Regions from separate parts of the Shinella sp. HY16 genome, predicted to be linked through region 2. Evidence: riboswitches for the same ligand, from Rfam matches in the RefSeq annotation. Region 2 holds a riboswitch; each other region holds the start of a gene.

Region 1 (2,911 bases), 1.2 Mb from region 2:
TCGAGATGTCGGCGAAGAACTGCTCCTCCTCACCGATCTCGGCGAAGAAATTGGCCATGTAGAAGGCCCATTGCACATTCTCGAATTCCGCGAAGCGGGAATTGGCGACGGTGATGTGGCAATAGCCGAGATGCGGTGTCTGGGCGAGCGTGCGGTGGAAGATCAGCTTGGGAAAGCGGATCGACTGGTGGAAGCCGTTGATGCGGTCATGCGTGACGCTGCCGGCATTCTCCAGCTTGCGGCCGGTACGCTCGGCCACTTCCTGGTAGCTGAGGTAGCGCTTCTCGTTCGGGCTCCAGCTGACATTCCGGTCGATGCGGCCGGTGCGCAGGAACTCGGTATGGGCGGCCGATTTCGGCTGGTTCGCGCGCTTGTAGGCGACTGCGTCGTAGTAACGGAACTTGGTTTGCTGCACGCGTCGGCACTCCATCCTCGCGCCCCGATGCGATGAAGTTTATGGAAACGGCGTTAAGCATTCCTTGCCAATCCGCCCCCGCTTTTTCCAAAGGTTCCGGAGGGGTCGCAATATGACAATTGTGTCACCGGGCAGGCCAGGTGGCCCAAAGGGTATTCATGTTGCTCGTTTCCTTTGCATAATTGATTGAAATATATGCAATTAGGCCTGAGGTTGGCTTGCCTCTGCCCATTTTATCTCTGTCGCCAAATCGGAATGGCATGTCGCTAACTGACATGTCGTTTGCCCGGTCTTGCGTTTAGATAAGGACACTCGAGGTGCCGTTCTGACGAAGAGCGGAGAATTGGGAAGCCGGTTGAAATCCGGCGCTGCCCCCGCAACGGTGTAGGAGAAACGCGCGGCGAGACGCCACTGGACAGAAAGTCCGGGAAGGCGCCGCGACGGTCCTGACGGACGCTCCTGAGCCCGGAAACCAGCCTTGGGAATGATCGTGACTGGCTGCGGCGGGCGGCCGGGAAGCGTGCAGTCCGGCGCCCCCGCGCCCGGATGCCGTCTCCTTCCGTGCGCCTCATCCCCAACAGGATATCGAGGATCCGGCATGGACATCAGCAGCGACGTGCTCCGCAAGCTCAAGAACCGGCGCGAGGGCCACAGCCTCGAGCAGGCCTTCTACATCGACCCCGATCACTACAGGCTCGATCTCGAGACGATCTGGTATCGCGACTGGCTGTTCATCGGCCATGACTGCGAGATCCCGAAGGCCGGCAACTATTTTACCGTGCAGGTCGGCGACTATCCCGTGGTCATCACCCGCGACCGCACGGGGACCGTGCGCGCCCTGCACAATTCCTGCCGCCACCGCGGCTCGCGCGTCTGCACCCAGCACAAGGGGGCCTCGGCCAAGCTCGTCTGTCCCTACCACCAGTGGACCTACGAACTGGATGGCTCGCTGCTCTTCGCCCGCCACATGGCCGAGGATTTCGACAAGAGCCAGCACGGTTTGAAGCGCGTGCACTGCGAGACCGTCGGCGGATACATCTTCATCTGCCTTGCAAACGAGGCGCCGGACTTTTCCGCCTTCCGCAGCCTGGTCGAGCCCTATCTTGCCCGTCACCGCCTCGGCGAGACCAAGGTCGCCTTCGAAAGCACGATCGTCGAGAAGGGCAACTGGAAGCTCGTCTGGGAAAACAACCGCGAGTGCTATCACTGCGCCGCCAACCATCCCGAGCTTTGCCGCACCTATCCCGAGGCGCCGAGCGCCACCGGCGTGCAGGGCGCCAAGGACGATCCCGTCATCGCCGCGCACTGGGAAAAATGCGAGGCGGCGGGCCTGCCGAGCGAATTCCGCATGTCGCCGACCGGCCAGTTCCGCGCGGCCCGCATGCCGCTCATCCAGGATGCCGAGAGCTACACGATGTCCGGCGCCCGCGCCGTCAACCGCCCGCTGTCGAACGACGTGCTGGAAAACCACATCGGCACGCTGCTGCTCTTCCACTATCCGACGACCTGGAACCATGTGCTCGCCGACCATGCCATCACCTTCCGCGTTCTGCCGCTTGGGCCGGAGCTGACGCAGGTCACGACGAAATGGCTGGTCAGCAAGGACGCGGTCGAGGGCGTCGACTACCGCCTTGACGAGCTCACCCATGTCTGGACTGAGACCAACGACCAGGACCGCCGCATCGTCGAGGAAAACGCCTTCGGCATCCGCTCGCCGGCCTACCAGCCCGGCCCCTATTCGCCGGAAGACGAGGGGGGCGTCATGCAGTTCGTCGAATGGTACGTGAACTTCATGGTCGACCGGCTCGACGGCGCCAAGAAGCCGCTCTCGCGGGTGGCATGACATGACGATCGCAAGCCATTTCCGTCATTTCGACGAGCTTCATCCGTGGAACGATCGCCAGCACATGCTGGAATGCATTGCCGCAACGGTGGAGACATCAGACGTGATGACCTTCACCTTCCGGTCCGACCGCGACAACTGGTTCCGATACCTGCCCGGCCAGTTCGTCACGCTGGAAATTCCGGTTGCGCAGGACGATCCCGTCCTGCGCACCTATACGCTCTCCTCGACGCCCTCGCGGCCCTTCTCCGTTTCCGTGACGGTGAAGGCGCAGAAGAGCTCGATCGGGACGCGCTGGATGTTCGACAACCTGAAGCCCGGCATGAAGCTGAAGGCCTTCGGCCCGCTCGGCGACTTCTCCCTCGTGCGCTATCCCGCCGAAAAGTATCTCTTCATCTCGGCCGGCTCCGGCGTCACGCCGATGATGTCGATGACGCGCTGGATGTCGGATTGCGCGCCGCAGTCCGACGTCGCCTTCGTCACCTGCGCGCGCAAGCCGGAGGATCTGCTGTTCAAGGCGGAGCTTGAATGTCTTGCCGCGCAGATGCCGAACCTGACGCTCGGCTTCGTCGTCGAGGGGCACAATCCGCGCGACGGCTGGCACGGATTGCGCGGCCGCATCGATGCCGCCCGTCTCTCGCTGCTCGCGCCGG
Region 2 (2,911 bases):
AGAACATTCAGCTGCGCAAGGCCAGGAGCGACCAGCGCCGCCTTGGCTGCTCGGGCGGCAGCATCATCGTGGTCGGCGGGGCGAATGCCGGAGCTTGCGACACGCTCTCAAGCGTCATCGGCAAGATGGAGCGCAACCTTGAAATCCTCGACAAGAAGCGCCGCGAATTTGCCGGCGGCACCTCGTCGCAGGGCAAGCGCAGCCGTCTCACCGCCCTCCTGGCGAGCAACGGATGCGGCGACGAGGCGAAGGTCATGCCGATCGCGGCGACCGAGACGCTGCGCACGCTCGATGAAAGGCGCACCCTGCCCCTCGGCACCGCGCCCGACGGCAGCGAGCGCCTGCAACTGCGCTCGCTCGGCGGCAGCAACGGCCATGGCAACCTGCGCACCGTCTGCGTGCGCACCTGCGACGGCGGCTTCTTCCCGATCTCGTCGGGCGCGACACCGCTCGACTTCCGGCGCGACCAGAAGGTCTGCGCCATGATGTGCCCGGAAACCGAGACCGAACTGTTCTACCAGTCGATGACCAGCGGCCAGGAAACCGAGCAGATGACCTCCACGGTCACGGGACGCCCCTATTACGAAATGCCGAACGCCTTCTCCTACCGCACGCGCGACCTTTCCAAGCCCGGCGCCTGCGGCTGCAACCTCTCGGCCTACTATCAGGAGATGATCAAGCGCGAGAAGGCGCTGAAGGGCGACGACGCCGAGACCGCGCGCGCCGGCACCGCCGACGATTCCGACAGCGGCTCGATCACCACCATTCGCACCCTGCCGAAGAAGGAAGAGACCCCGGTCAAGGTGCCGGCGAAGGTCGAGGAGCGCGACTACGACCCGGCCAGCAGCAAGGTGCGCACGGTCGGCCCGGTCTTCCTGCCGGCCAACGAATCCGCCATCGACCTTGGCCGCCCGGTGGATGCCGGCGTCAACTGACACCTTCCTCCGGCCAGCGTTCCTCGAACACCAGGTCTTCCAGCGGCAGGCGTTGCCGCCAGCCCTTCACCGCCAGCTCCGGCTCGCCGTAGAGCCGGTCGACGAAGCCGACGCACAGCCAGGCGACGATCTCGACATGACCGGGTATACCGAGGATCGAACGGATATCGCTGTCGTGGAAGATGCTGACCCAGCCGACGCCGACGCCTTCCGCCCGCGCCGCGAGCCACAGATTCTGCACGGCGCAGACCGTGGAATAGACGTCCATTCGCGGGTTGTGCGTGCGACCGAGAACCACGCTGCCGCCGCGGGTCGGATCGCAGGTCACGCAGATCGACAGCGGCGCCTTCAGGATACCCTCCAGCTTCAGCGCACGATACTGCGCCTGACGCTCTCCTTCGAACATCGCCGCCGCCTCGGCATTGGCTTTCAGGAAGGCCGCATGCACCGCCTGACGGGTCGCCGCGCTGCGCACCAACAGGAAGTTCCATGGCTGCATGAAACCGACGGACGGGGCATTGTGGGCGGCCTGCAGCAGGCGGCCGACGAGGTCGTCCGGCAAGGGATCGGTCAGGAACTGGTCGCGCACGTCGCGGCGCGTTTCGATGGCACGGTAGACGGCTTGCTTTTCCTCACGGGAAAAGGCGCCCGCCCGGACCAGAGGGTCCAAGGGTTCGCTTCGCATCGTCATCTCCCCAACAATGCGTCACAACCTGCCGCCGTCCGCGCGGTTCGGTCTATCGTGCCAGGCCGGTCTTCTGACTTCGGGTCGCGCGGCAGGCACCTGCCTTCCCGGTTGAACAACCAGTGGCAAAAGCCTGAATCGATTCAAGCTTTTACGGTGCAAACCATCCCCGTCACAGCGTTGGGCACGTTCCGGACCTGAGCGTTTCGCCCGCCCCGGATTCCCGATTCTCCCGCCGGAGCGGGCACCTGACGCGAAGGATATGCGCATGGCTTGCGGGCGCGATCAAGCCCGCCTGCGCCATGCACCGCCGTGCCTGCGCCTCAGAGCGGCGCATCCGGATGGGGCGAGCCGTCATAGGCACCCCAGATAGACTGGTCGAAGCAGATCACCGAGCCCGTCATCAGGCCGGATTCCGGCGAGGAGAGATAGGCGCAGGCCCGCGCCACCTCGGCCGGATCGACGAGCCGCCCGAAGGGCTGGCTTGCCGCCGCTTTCGCCAGCCAGTCGTCGGCCGCGCCATGGAATTCGCGCTGGATGCGATCCTCTCCCTCCGAGGCCATCCAGCCGATGTTGAGGCCGTTGACACGGATGCGGTTGCGCAGAACGGCATAGGCCGTGTTCTTGGTCAGCGTCTCGAGCGCGCCCTTGGAGGCACAATAGGCGGCGATGAAGGGCTGGCCGGCCTTGGCCGACATCGAACCGATATTGACGATGGTGCCCTCGGTCTTCTCGCGCCGCATCACCGTGATCGCCTCCTGCATGAGGAAGAACGGCGCGCGTACGTTGACCGCGAACATGCGGTCGAACAGCTCCGGGCTCGTATCGAGGATCGTGCCGCGGTCGGTGATGGCGGCGGCGTTGACCAGCGCGTCCACACGGCCGAAGGCCGCGTCGCAGGCGGCAATGACCGCGCGCGCATCCTCGACCACAGCGAGATCGGCCTTCACATAGAGTGTCGCAACACCCGTCGCGCCGGAAATCTCCTTGGCCTTCGCCTCGCCCTTGGCGGCATTGCGACCGCAGATGACGAGGCCCGCCGCACCCCGCTCGGCAAAGAGCCGGGCGATCGTCGCCCCCAGTCCCTGCGTTCCTCCCGTGACGACGGCGATCTTGCCGTCGAGCCGCGCACCTTCACTCATGCCATGCCTCCCTTGCAGACCGGCCGACACTGGCTCGCGAACAACGAGAAGCCGATCGACACATGATTCATTTCCGCAAGCAAATCCCCTATCGGGCTGTTTCTCAAGCCATTTCCGGAGACAGAGACCGACCGGACACGACTATCTTC
Region 3 (2,911 bases), 140 kb from region 2:
CTGCCGATGCCGAGGCGAAGGCTGCCGAGGCGGCCCGCCTTGCAGAAGAGGCTGAAAAGCGCGCCGAGGAGGCGGCCGCCGCCGAGCGTGCCGCGCAGGAGAACGACACGGCGACTGCCGCCCGTGAAAACGAAGCGCAGGGCGCCGACAGGAAGGACCGCGGCCTTGCCGTCGAGCAGGCCGACGATGCGGCCAAGCGCGAGGAAGAGACTTTCCAGAAGGCCGTGCTCGACGGCTCGGAAAAGGCTTTCCGCGCCTATCTCGACGAATATCCGGACGGCCGCTTCGTCGCCGATGCGCGCGAGCGCCTGTCGGCGCTGTCAAACACCGCCCGGCAGGAAGCAAAGCCCAGGACGGACAGTGAAACGGCGATTGTCGAGACTGAGCGCAAGGCCGAGCAGCCGATCGTCGACCGGCGCGAGGCCTATATGGAGCGCTCGACCCGCGCCCAGGCGCAGCGCTGGCTCAGCATGCTCGGCTTCAACACCTACGGCGTCGATGGCGTCTTCGGTTCGCGCACCCGTTCGGCGATCGCCGCCTGGCAGGGCTCGTCGGGCTACCGCGCCGATGGTTATCTTTCCCGCCAGCAGTACCGTGCCCTTCGGCAGGCTGCGCAATATGCCGAGGCCCGGCAGAATCGCCAGCGCCGCTACCAGCAGGACTATGACGTGCTGGAAGGCCCGGTCGATGGCTACTACGAGCGCTACTACCGCGACGACGGCTACTACAACGATGGCGGCGGTCTGGTGATCATCCCCGGCTATTGAGAATACGACGGCCGGGCGGCGGTTTCAGCACAGGTGATGACGCTGCCGGTCGATTGACTTCCCGGGGGTGGAAGCATAATCATCCAGACTATTGGATGGTTCCCGGATCCGGAAACGGATCGGGGAGTAAATGGGAATGTGACGCGGCGGACCCAATCAGGGCGCTGCAATCACGGCCGACCCCGCGACTGTAGAGTGGCGAGGGACGCCCATCCGGATGGGAGGATCTGCGGGGAGCGGGGCGATGGTGCCTTGGTTTCGCGCTGTGAGAACCAGACGGAAAAGCCACTGGGTGGCATCGCGATCAGCAGGGGTTGGACGCCTCTTCTTCTACGAATCGTCCGCCTTTTCGCGATGCCTTAGCCTGGGAAGGCGAGGGGGCCCCGCAGGCGTTTTCAACGCCCGACGCTGCGAGCCAGGAGACCTGCCAGCCAATGTGAAGGACATTTCGTCCGACCTGGGGAGGTTTCCCCGCTGCCTGCACGGAGGTTGTCATGGCTGTTTCGACTACGTCTTCTGTTACCCTTTCCGCAAACGACCGTCTCGTCGCCGGTGTTTTCGCTCTTCTGCTCGGCGCCTTCCTGGTGTTCGGTGCGGGCCTTGCGAATTCCGCCGTGCTGCACGACACGGCACACGATACGCGTCACTCCTACGGCTTTCCCTGCCACTAAGGAGTTTTCGACATGATCGTTCGTTATCTCCTGGCCGCCCTGGTGGCCGGGCTGTTCTCCGGCGTGCTGATGACAGCCGCCCAGGAGGCTCGAGTCGTGCCGCTCATCCTGCATGCCGAGGAGTTCGAAGGCGGCGATGGAGCCGCACCCGCAACCGAAGGCACGACGCCGGCCACGGGCACGGAAGGCGCTGCACAGACGCAGGAGCATTCCTCGCTCGGCGCGGTCATCCTCGACATGGCCTCTGCGCTCTCGCCGGTCTCCGTCGCCTATGCCCATGAGGGCGAGGATCACGAGGAAGGCGGCATCATGTTCGGCATGAGCCGGTTCTCCGGCACGCTTTTGGCAAACCTCGTCACGGGCGCCGGTTTCGGCCTGTTGCTTGCCGGTTTCAGCCTCGTGTCCGGCCATCCGATCACGGTGGCGAACGGCGCGCTCTGGGGCGCGGCCGGCTGGCTTGCCGTGCACATGCTGCCGGCCATCGGCCTGCCGCCGGAGCTTCCGGGCTTCCCTGCCGCCGATCTCGGCGACCGCCAGGTGTGGTGGATCGCAACCGTCATCCTGTCGGCGGCCGGCCTCTACCTGCTGTTCCTCAAGCCGAACATCGTCGCCAAGGTCATCGGCATTGCGCTGATCGCGGCGCCACAGGTCTATGGCGCCCCGCAGCCCAGCGACATTTCCAGCAACGTTCCGGCCGTGCTCGGTGCGGAGTTCGCCGTCGCTGCCCTTGCCACGACCCTGTTCTTCTGGATCGTGCTCGGCCTCTCGCTCGGCTTTGCCAACGAGAAGATCGCCAAGGCAGCCTGATATGACAGTGACATCGCCCGGAGCCGTCCTGGTTCTGGGCGGCGCGCGTTCCGGAAAATCCGCTTTTGCCGAGAGGCTGGTCGCCGAGACCGGCCTCTCGCGTCATTACATCGCCACGGGCCGCGCCTTCGACGACGAGATGCGCGAGCGCATCGCAAGGCACCGGGAGGATCGCGGCGACGGCTGGCAAACCCATGAGGAGCCGCTGGCGCTTGCCGCGCGCATCGCTGACGTCGCCCGGGCCGACAGGGCCGTGCTCGTCGACTGCCTGACGCTGTGGGTGACGAACCTGATGCTGGAGGAGCGCGACATCGCCGCCGAATGTTCGGGCCTCCTGGAGGCTCTTCGACAGGCGCCGGGGCGGATCGTGCTCGTCTCCAACGAGGTCGGCCTCGGCATCGTGCCTGAAAACCGCATGGCGCGCGAATTCCGCGACCATGCCGGGCGGCTGCACCAGAAGGTCGCCGCCCTCGTGCCTGAAGTCTATTTTATCGCGGCCGGTCTGCCGCTGAAAATGAAGGGTTGAGCCATGCTGCAACAGAAGATCCCCGCCACCGTCATCACCGGCTTCCTCGGCGCGGGCAAGACGACGCTGATCCGCAACCTCCTGCAGAATGCCGGAGGAAAACGCATCGCGCTCATCATCAACGAGTTCGGCGATCTCGG

Evidence for each region. Region 2 has a riboswitch for cobalamin ahead of bluB (5,6-dimethylbenzimidazole synthase). Riboswitches for the same ligand answer to the same signal wherever they lie in the genome.
Region 1: it holds a riboswitch for cobalamin, as region 2 does, so the genes downstream of both, K0P03_RS03745 (aromatic ring-hydroxylating oxygenase subunit alpha) here and bluB (5,6-dimethylbenzimidazole synthase) in region 2, are expected to answer to the same signal.
Region 3: it holds a riboswitch for cobalamin, as region 2 does, so the genes downstream of both, K0P03_RS10395 (CbtB domain-containing protein) here and bluB (5,6-dimethylbenzimidazole synthase) in region 2, are expected to answer to the same signal.

What each region holds. Positions count from the first base shown of each region.
Region 1 covers NZ_JAHYXL010000001.1:763,317-766,227, forward strand. The annotation lists gene K0P03_RS03740 (DUF6656 family protein) at 1-415, opposite strand, end outside; cobalamin riboswitch at 714-910, shown strand; gene K0P03_RS03745 (aromatic ring-hydroxylating oxygenase subunit alpha) at 1,014-2,258, shown strand; gene K0P03_RS03750 (hybrid-cluster NAD(P)-dependent oxidoreductase) at 2,260-2,911, shown strand, end outside.
Region 2 covers NZ_JAHYXL010000001.1:1,916,187-1,919,097, forward strand. The annotation lists gene K0P03_RS09700 (DUF2865 domain-containing protein) at 1-935, shown strand, start outside; gene bluB (5,6-dimethylbenzimidazole synthase) at 928-1,620, opposite strand; cobalamin riboswitch at 1,667-1,887, opposite strand; gene K0P03_RS09710 (SDR family oxidoreductase) at 1,944-2,762, opposite strand.
Region 3 covers NZ_JAHYXL010000001.1:2,057,498-2,060,408, reverse strand. The annotation lists gene K0P03_RS10400 (peptidoglycan-binding domain-containing protein) at 1-767, shown strand, start outside; cobalamin riboswitch at 847-1,213, shown strand; gene K0P03_RS10395 (CbtB domain-containing protein) at 1,262-1,438, shown strand; gene K0P03_RS10390 (CbtA family protein) at 1,451-2,245, shown strand; gene cobU (bifunctional adenosylcobinamide kinase/adenosylcobinamide-phosphate guanylyltransferase) at 2,247-2,771, shown strand; gene cobW (cobalamin biosynthesis protein CobW) at 2,775-2,911, shown strand, end outside.